Regions from separate parts of the Kitasatospora sp. NPDC098652 genome, predicted to be linked through region 1. Evidence: riboswitches for the same ligand, from Rfam matches in the RefSeq annotation. Region 1 holds a riboswitch; the other holds the start of a gene.

Region 1 (4,800 bases):
CTGGACCGCGGCGGTGTAGTCGCGGTACTCGGCGAGGTCGGTGCGGGACGGGTAGGCGAAGGCGATGTGGACCACCCGGTCGTGCCACTCGGGGTGGGTGCGGAGCAGGTGCCGGTAGGCCTGGAGGCCGCGGACGATGTTCTTGCTCAGCTCGGTGCGGTCGACCCGGACGATCGTGCGGCGGTCGCCGACGGCGGCCCGCAGGGCGGCGAGGCGCTCGTCGACGTCGGGGCGGTGGGCGCGTTCGCGCAGGAAGTCGGCGTCGGCGCCGAGGGCGTGCACGCCCAGCTGGGTGGTGCGGCCCTGGTGGGTGACGGTGAGGGCGGCCGGGTCGAAGACGGCGCCGAGGAGGTCCTCGCAGCAGGCGGCGAAGGCGCGGGCCCAGCGTTCGGTGAGGAAGCCGGCCCGGTCGGCGCCGAGGATGCCGGTCAGGACGGCCCGGGCGACGTCGTCCGGGAGCAGCCGGTAGTACTCGGGCGGGGCCCACGGAGTGTGCGAGAAGTGGCCGATCCGCAGGTCGGGGCGGGCCTCGCGGAGCAGCGCCGGGGTGAGGGAGAGGTGGTAGTCCTGGACCAGGACGGCGGCTCCCGGGGCGGCTTCGGCGGCCAGGGCGGCGGCGAAGGCGGCGTTGTACGCCTGGTAGGCGGCCCATTCGGTGCGGAAGTCGGCGTCGAAGGAGGGCGCGGTGGGGGTCGCGTAGAGCAGGTGGTGGACGAACCAGAGGGTGGAGTTGGCGACGCCGTTGTAGGCGCGGGCGAAGGTCTCCGGGTCGATGTCGAGCATCCGTACGGCCTGTCCGCCGACCTCGTGCCCGGCGCGGTCGAGGCGGCCGTCGGGGGCCTCCCGGGCGGCTCTGCGGTCGGCGTCGCCCAGGGCCGCGCAGACCCAGACGGCGGTGGGGTCGTCGATCGCGGACAGGCCGGAGACCAGGCCCCCGCCGCCGCGGCGCAGGGTCAGCGTGCCGTCGTCGGCGGTGCCGAAGGACACCGGTCCCCGGTTGGAGGCCACCAGGACGGGGGCGGTTCCGGTCGCACTCGAACGTTCGGTCGTGAGATCGCCCATGGTTGGGATGTTGCCTGGGGGTCCGGGTGGCAAACCCGTCAACGACGGGTGGCGTACTCGGGGACGGTGTGCATCGGGGGGCGTTCCAGGGCCGTCACGGGGTGGGTGTGGGCGGTGAAGGCGCGGGTGTGCGGGTCGCGGGTGAACTGGGTGAGGTGGGGGTGGACGAGGTCGGCGGAGGCCTTGAGGCGGTGCGAGCGGTCGAGGCGTTCCAGGGCGGTGCGGTAGATGGTGGCGGCCATCCGGCCGAGCGCCTGGCCGTCCTGGTGGCGGTGGTGCCGGACGCCGACGTCGACCTGGGCGAGGGCGTCCAGGCCGACCAGGTCCAGGGCGTCGATCAGGAGGCCGATCTCGACGCCGTAGCCGGTGGGGAAGGGCAGTCGTTCGAGCAGTGAGCGGCGGGCCGCGTACTCGCCGCCGAGGGGCTGGACGAAGCCGGCGAGTTCCGGCCAGTGGAGGTTGAGCAGGGGGCGGGCGACGAGTTCGGTGACCCGGCCGCCGCCGGTGGGGACGATCGCGCCGGTGTCCCCCGCCGCGGAGCCGCCGACTTCGAGGGGGCGGTCGTACATGGCCTTGACCAGGTGGATGTCGGGGTCGGTGAGCAGCGGGCCGACGATGCCGGAGACGAAGGCCGGGTCGAACTCGCGCAGGTCGGCGTCGATGAAGCAGACGATGTCGCCGCGGGTGACCAGCAGCGAGCGCCAGAGCACCTCGCCCTTGCCGGGGACGGCGGGCAGCCGGGGGAGGATCCGGTCGCGGTGTTCCACCCGGGCGCCGGCCTCGGCGGCGACGGCGGCGGTGGCGTCGGTGGAGCCGGAGTCGACCACGACGAGTTCGTCGACGAGCGGGATCCGGTCCATGAGCTCGCGCCGGACGGTGCGCACGATGTCGCCGACGGTGGCCTCCTCGTCGAGGGCGGGGAGGACGACGCTGACCGTCCGGCCGGTGCGCCGCTTGGCGGCGAGGAGGGCGTCGACCGGCCGATCGGCCGCGCTCCACGAGCGGCGGCGGAGCCAGGACGCCGCCTGCGGGAGGAGCGCGTGGGTCGGTTCGGCGGGCACGGTGACTCTCCTCGGCGGGATCGGGTGGGACGGGTCATCTCGCTTGGCGGACGGTCCCGTTCAGGTTTGACGCCTTCGGATACAGTCTTCGTACAGCGGCCGGACCTTTGCACGCCGGGGTCGCCGCTGCGCACCACCACAATTTCACAAGCTCATCCAGAGGGACTGAGGGAACGGCCCGTTGACGTCCCGGCAACCTTCTCGCTCGGCTGTCGTCGACAGGCCCCGGCGGGACAGGTGCCAATTCCGGCCTGTGGCGCATCCGCGCCGCGGGGAAGATGAGGAGAGAGGCCTCCGCCATCATGGCTATCGACACCGTCGCACCCGTTTCCGTCGACCTCGGCCCCGCGGCCGCGCTGTCCTGTCGGGAATGCGGGACCCGCTTCCCGCTCGGCCCCAGCTTCGCCTGTGCGGAGTGCTTCGGGCCGCTGGAGATCGCCTACGAGTTCGGCAGCGAGCGCGCCGAGGAGCTGCGCAAGCGGATCGAGTCCGGCCCCGCGTCCATCTGGCGGTACGCGCCGCTGCTGCCGGTGCCGGCCGACGTCGCCTCGAAGCCCAACCTGAACCCCGGCTGGACCCCGCTGGTGAAGGCGGACAACCTGGGCCGGGAGCTCGGGTTCACCGCGCAGCTGCACGTCAAGGACGACTCGGGCAACCCGACGCACTCGTTCAAGGACCGGGTGGTGGCCTGCGCGATCGAGGCGGCCCGGGCGTTCGGCTACACCACGCTGTCCTGCTCGTCGACCGGCAACCTGGCCGGTGCGGTGGGCGCGGCGGCGGCCCGGGCCGGGTTCCGCTCCTGCGTGTTCATCCCGCACGACCTGGAGCAGGGCAAGGTCGTGATGGCCGGGGTGTACGGCGGTGAGCTGGTCGGCATCGAGGGCAACTACGACGACGTGAACCGGTTCTGCTCGGAGCTCATCGGGGACCCGGCCGGCGAGGGCTGGGGCTTCGTCAACGTCAACCTGCGGCCGTACTACGGCGAGGGCTCCAAGACGCTGGCCTACGAGATCTGCGAGCAGCTCGGCTGGCGGCTGCCGGAGCAGCTCGTCATCCCGATCGCCTCGGGCTCGCAGCTGACGAAGATCGACAAGGGGCTGCAGGAGCTGATCAAGCTGGGCCTGGTCGAGGACCGGCCGTACCGGATCTTCGGCGCCCAGGCGGAGGGCTGCTCGCCGGTGTCGGCGGCGTTCAAGGCCGGCCGGGACGTGATCAGGCCGGTGAAGCCGGACACCATCGCCAAGTCGCTGGCGATCGGCAACCCGGCGGACGGCCCGTACGTGCTGGACATCGCCCGGCGGACCGGCGGCGCGGTGGAGGACGTCACGGACGCGGAGGTGGTGGCGGCGATCCGGCTGCTGGCCCGGACCGAGGGGATCTTCGCCGAGACCGCGGGCGGGGTGACCGTCGGCGTGCTGAAGAAGCTCGTGGAGACCGGTCTGCTGGACCCCGCCAAGGAGACCGTCGCGATCAACACCGGGGACGGCCTCAAGACGCTGGACGCCGTCTCCGAGGCGGGCATGACCGCCGTCATCCGCCCGACGCTGGACTCCTTCCACGCCGCCGGCCTCGCGTCCGCCTGATCCACCCCCCACCCCGCTAGGAGAGTCATGAGCGCCACCGTCCGCATCCCCACCATCCTGCGCACCTACACCGGCGGCGAGGCCGAGGTGACCGCCGAGGGGGCCACCCTGGGCGAGGTCATCGCCGACCTGGAGCACAACCACGCGGGCATCGCGGCCCGGATCCTGGACGACACCGGCAAGCTGCGCCGCTTCGTCAACGTGTACGTGAACGACGACGACGTGCGGTTCGCCGACGGTCTGGCGACCGGGATCACGGACGGTGCGAGCGTTTCGATCATTCCGGCGGTGGCCGGCGGCTGCTGAGCCGTTCCCGCCGTTTCCCGGCCGTCCGCGCGTACGGAATTCCACTCTCCGTGCGTGCGGGCGGCCGCTTGCATTTCGGCGGGAATATTTTCGGTCGGAGTCGGAGTAGAGTGTGGCTCTGCTGGGAACAGGGCTTCCCCTTCCGGCAGTGGGTGCTTCGCCGGAGCTCGTCCGGACGCTGAGACCGCCCCGGGGCCGGGGCCGTGAAACATGTCAGGCAGATGTCAGAATTCCTGCAGGCATTTGAGTAATTCGTCCGCTATGTCCGGCGCTAATTGCCGATTTTCTCCCGGTTTGTTCGCTCTTGTCTCTTGACGGGGCTGCGGAATTCCCGGCGGCTGACCCTGTTGCAGAGGGCGTCGATCCGGATACATTCAGCGGCGGTCGACGTAATCAGCCGCTCACGGAAGCCGTCCGGCGCCCCGCTGCGGAGGATTGCGGCGTGCACGGCTGCGCCCAGGGGGGGTTCCCCGGGCCGGCCTTCAAACCAGACCCGGGCCCGCGACCTGCGGGCCCGTGAAGGGCCAGCACAGCACTAGGGGAGTTCGGAATGGCTCAGGGCACCGTCAAGTGGTTCAACGCGGAGAAGGGCTACGGCTTCATCGCGGTCGACGGTGGTGCGGACGTCTTCGTCCACTACAGCGCGATCCAGATGGACGGCTACCGCACCCTCGAGGAGGGCCAGCGGGTCGAGTTCGAGATCTCCCAGGGACAGAAGGGCCCGCAGGCGGACATGGTCCGCGCGGCGGTCTGACCTCTTCCGGCACCCAGGAGCTCGGCGCGGCCCA
Region 2 (4,800 bases), on a different contig from region 1:
AGGCGCCCCGCCGCTCGATAGGCTGGCTCCATCCGTACGGACGTCCCCCCTCGCGGGGGAACCGACAACAGCTGGAGTCAGCCATGGTGAACGTGAACCCTGCGAACGGTGGTACCGACCCCGCGCAGGTGGTCCGCACCTGGCCGGACCTCCTGGCGGCTCTGTTGAAGGGGGAGGACCTCGACCGCTCGTCCACCGCGTGGGCGATGGACCGGATCATGAGCGGCGAGGCGTCCCCCGTCCAGGTGGCCGGGTTCATGGTGGCGCTGCGGGCCAAGGGCGAGACGGTCGACGAGATCGCCGGCCTGGTGGACGCGATGTACGACCACGCCGAGCCGCTGGACATCCCCGGCCCGGCGGTCGACATCGTCGGTACCGGCGGGGACCGGGCGAAGACCGTCAACATCTCGACCATGTCGGCGATCGTCGCCGCGGCGGCCGGGGCCAAGGTGGTCAAGCACGGCAACCGGGCGGCCTCCTCCTCCAGCGGCTCCTCGGACGTGCTGGAGAAGCTCGGGGTGGCGCTGGACCTCTCCTCCCGGCGGGTGGCCCAGGTGGCCGAGGAGGTCGGGCTCACCTTCTGCTTCGCGGCGAAGTTCCACCCCTCGATGCGGCACGCCGCCACCGCGCGGCGCGACCTCGGGGTGCCCACCGCCTTCAACATCCTCGGCCCGCTGACCAACCCGGCGAGGGTCACCTCGCACGCGATCGGCTGCTTCGACACCCGGCTGGCCGGGCTGATCGCCGGGGTGCTCGCCCGGCGCGGGGCGACCGCGCTGGTGTTCCGCGGCGACGACGGGCTGGACGAGCTGACCATCACCACCACCTCGCGGGTCTGGCTGGTGCGCGACGGCGTGGTCACCGAGACCACCTTCGACCCGCGGGACGTCGGCATCGAGCTGGTCGGCATCGAGGCGCTGCGCGGGGCCGACGCCGCGTACAACGCCGAGGTCGCGCGCCGGCTGCTGGCCGGGGAGCGCGGGCCGGTGCGGGACGCCGTCCTGCTGAACACGGCGGCGGCGCTGGTCGCACTGGACCTGGGCGACGCCCCGCTGGCGGAGCAGCTCGCGGCGGGCATGGCGCGGGCGGCCGAGGCGATCGACTCCGGCCGGGCGCAGGACCTGCTGCGGCGTTGGTCGGAGGCCACCAGCCGGATCTGAGGCGGTAGTTGGGGCCCGTGCCGATTCGTCGGCACGGGCCCTTCGTGTCCGCCCCGATGTACCCGCCCCGAGCCGAAGGGGCGCGCCGGTGCCGAAAGTCGAGGAGCGACAAGCGAGATGGGGGTCCCCCCGGCCGGAGGCTGGGGGAGAGCGCGGGAGCGACGACCGTCGGCACCGGGTCCGAGCGCCCCGGAGGCGAGCGGGCGAAGACACAGTCCGGATGGTGGATGCCTGTTTGACCGTCCGACGTACCCGACCTAGAGTCTTCGCCAGGTCATGAGTGACAGCGTCAAGCCCCAGCTGGCTGTCCGGCAACCCTCCGTCCGTGGCGGGGTGCCCTGGGTGAGGACCGGGTCGCCGGGCAAGCCGTCCGCGCGACAAGCGCGGACACCGGACGATCTGCACTCCCGGGGTCCCTTACCCCGTGAAGGAGTGCATCCCCATGTCCCTCTCCCTCGGAACCACCGCCCCGCTCGCCGTCCTCGGCCACGACGTCGAGGTCCCGCTCGTCAGCGGTGAGAAGGTCGGCTACGCGGCGCTCGACTACGCGGCCAGCGCGCCGGCGCTCCAGCGGGTGTGGGACGACGTCGCCGCCTACGCCCCCTACTACGGCAGCGTGCACCGCGGCGCCGGCTACCTCTCCCAGCTGTCCACCGACCTGTTCGAGCAGAGCCGCCGGACCGTCGCCGAGTTCCTCGACCTGCGCGCGGGCGACCAGGTGGTCTTCACCCGCGCCACCACCGACTCGCTCAACCTGCTGGCCGCCGCCGTCCCGGCCGGCACCCGGGTGTTCGCCTTCGAGACCGAGCACCACGCCTCGCTGCTGCCGTGGGCGCACGCCGGGCTGGAGGTCGGCTACCTGCGGGCGCCGCGCTCGCGGGCCGAGGCGGTGGCCGCGCTGGAGGAGGCGCTGGCCGCGGCGCCGGAGGGCCCGAAGCTGCTGTGCGTCACCGGCGCCTCGAACGTGACCGGCGAGCTGTGGCCGGTCGCCGAACTGACCGGGACCGCGCACCGGTACGGCGCCCGGGTGGTGCTGGACGCCGCCCAGCTGGCCCCGCACCACCGGGTCTCGGTGCGCGAGCTGGGCGTCGACTGGATCGCCTTCTCCGGCCACAAGCTGTACGCGCCGTTCGGCGCCGGGGTGCTGGCCGGCCGCTCCGACTGGCTGGACGCGGCCGAGCCCTACCTGGCCGGCGGCGGGGCGACCCGGACGGTGGCCCGGGAGCTGGACGGCTCGGTGGCGGTGCAGTGGCACACCGGCCCGGCCCGGCACGAGGCCGGCTCGCCGAACGTCATCGGCGCCTACGCGATCGCCTCGGCCTGTCGGGCGCTCACCGAGGCCGGCTTCGACGCGCTGGAGGCCCGGGAGCGGGAGCTGGTCGAGCGGCTGACGGCGGGGCTGGCGGAGATCCCCGAGGTCCGGGTGCTGAACCTGTTCGGGGCGGGCTCGGCCCGGGTGGGCGTGCTGTCCTTCGTCGTCCGGGGCTGGAACAGCTCGCACTTCGCGGCCGCGCTGTCCGCCGAGTACGGCATCGGCGTGCGCGACGGACTGTTCTGCGCGCACCCGCTGGTGCGCACCCTGCTCGGTGACGAGGACTCGGCGCCCTCCGAGTGCGGGGCGCCCGAGCCCTCGCTGCCCGGTGAGCGCAGCCTGAACGCGATCCGGGTGAGCTTCGGGGCCGGCACGCCGGACGAGCACGTCGAGCGCTTCCTGGCCGCGGTCCGCGAGCTGGTCACGGACGGCGCGGCGTGGAACTACCGCAACGAGGGCGGCCGTTGCGTCGCCGACACGCGCCGCGCGGGCTGAGTCCTACTCGTCCAGGCCGAGGGCGAAGGCCGCTTCCAGGTCGTGCTGGGAGTAGGTGCGGAAGGCGATCTGGGTCTCCGTGTGGGCCACACCCGGGACCTTGTTGAGCCGGCCCGGGATGACCTCGGCCAGGTCGTCGTGGCGGCGCACCCGGACCATCGCCACCAGGTCGTATCCGCCGGTCACCGAGTACACCTCGCTGACGCCCTCGATCGCGGCGATGGCCTCGGCGATCTCGGGGATGCGGTCGACACTGGTCTTGATCAGGACGATGGCGGTGATCACAGTTCGGGCTCCTTGATGCGGGTGCGGCCAGCGTATCGGGCCTCAGCCGGGGCGTCTCGGGGGGTGGCCGACCACGGTGCAGGCGTACAGGAAGCCCGCGGAGAAGCCGATCACGTGCACCAGGTAGGCGACCCCGGGCCCGGCCGAGTGCACCGACCACCACTGCAGGGCGAACCAGAGGCCGAGCACCAGCCAGGCCGGGAAGCGCAGCGGGAGGAAGAGGAGCAGCGGGACGAGGGTGGTCACCCGGGCCCGCGGGTGGAAGCGCAGGTAGGCGCCGAGCACGGCGGAGATCGCGCCCGAGGCGCCGATCAGGACCCGGGTGGAGTCGGGCGCGTGCGACTCGGCGAGCGCGAAGCCGTACGAGGCGGTGCAGCCGGCGGCCAGGTAGAAGAGGAGGTACCTGGCCCGGCCGACCCGGCGTTCCACGGTCGGGCCGAAGACGTGCAGGAAGAGCAGGTTGCCCAGCAGGTGCAGCCAGCCGGCGTGCAGGAAGAGGCCGGTGAGGGCGGACACCGCCGGGTGCTTGCCCGGGGTGGGGGCGGCGGGGCAGCCGGGGACCGGGTCGGGGGCCTCGGCCAGCTGCCCGGCGGTCAGCGGGTGGCCGGTCAGCAGTTCGGCGGGGACGGCGCCCCAGCGCTGCTCGTACCGCTGCTCGGCGCAGATCCGGGTCTGGCCGGTGCCGTACAGGGGGTTGAGGCCGGCCGCCGGGCCGAGCAGGAAGACCAGGGTGTTGACCGCGATCAGGGCGTAGGTGACCGCCGGGGCGGGCAGCGCCGGGCGGCCGTCCCGCGCATCGGTGTGGTCGGGGGCCGTGAGCGCCATGCGGCCAAGCATCCCTCCGGGCGCGGCAGGTGACACGGCGGTTTACGGCAGGTGGACTACTGGGCCGTCCGGCGGGGCGGGACGGGCTCCGGTCATCTCGGCTGACCGGTGGTCCTGGTGGTTGCCCCAGGCAATAGGCTTGGGGCGGGCATTCCCGCCTCCCGCCGCCGACGCCGGGGCTCCGGGGGGAGCGCCTCGCCCGCCCAGGGACCAGCCGAGAGGACCCCCCGATGACCGTCGCCGCTCCGACCGCCGAGACGCGCTGGCGCTGCACGCTGTGCGGCAACCTCACCCGCTTCGACGTGACCCGCTCCGCGCGGGTGACCGAGTTCCTGCACTTCGACCTGGCCGGCGAATCCCGGGTCGAGGAGACCGAGGTGCACAGCGAGACCGTGGAGTCGGTGCGCTGCCGCTGGTGCAACGCGGTGGACCAGGTCGAGCTGGTGGCCCGTCCGGGTGCCGAGGGCGTGGAGGCCCCCGCCGCGCAGGGCTGACCCCGCCGGTGCGGTGGGCGGTGCGCGACGCCGCCGTCCACCGCACGGGACAATACAGACAAGACGCACGGAGCGTGACGACAGGGGCGGCCGCGGCCGCACCCGCTGGACCAGGATCGGAGCCGAGGACGTGGTGGACGCAGCGAGGGAGCCCGGCGAAGCGCAGGGGCTTCAGCCCGCTGCGCCGGCACCGGAGCCGGCCGCCGAGCCGGGCCCGTCCGAGACCGAC

What was found. A riboswitch is a leader RNA that binds a small molecule or an ion and turns the genes downstream of it on or off. The one in region 1 is predicted to bind S-adenosylmethionine.
Region 2: it holds a riboswitch for S-adenosylmethionine, as region 1 does, so the genes downstream of both, ACIQWA_RS28890 (aminotransferase class V-fold PLP-dependent enzyme) here and thrC (threonine synthase) in region 1, are expected to answer to the same signal.

The regions. Positions count from the first base shown of each region.
Region 1 is NZ_JBIWAQ010000022.1:129,524-134,323, reverse strand. It holds gene ACIQWA_RS34060 (trehalose-6-phosphate synthase) at 1-1,062, opposite strand, end outside; gene ACIQWA_RS34055 (glucosyl-3-phosphoglycerate synthase) at 1,101-2,123, opposite strand; SAM riboswitch class I at 2,273-2,408, shown strand; gene thrC (threonine synthase) at 2,426-3,706, shown strand; gene ACIQWA_RS34045 (MoaD/ThiS family protein) at 3,734-4,012, shown strand; gene ACIQWA_RS34040 (cold-shock protein) at 4,563-4,766, shown strand.
Region 2 is NZ_JBIWAQ010000016.1:66,550-71,349, reverse strand. It holds gene trpD (anthranilate phosphoribosyltransferase) at 84-1,160, shown strand; SAM riboswitch class IV at 1,433-1,550, shown strand; gene ACIQWA_RS28890 (aminotransferase class V-fold PLP-dependent enzyme) at 1,603-2,967, shown strand; gene ACIQWA_RS28885 (Lrp/AsnC ligand binding domain-containing protein) at 2,971-3,252, opposite strand; gene ACIQWA_RS28880 (rhomboid family intramembrane serine protease) at 3,295-4,077, opposite strand; gene ACIQWA_RS28875 (hypothetical protein) at 4,308-4,571, shown strand.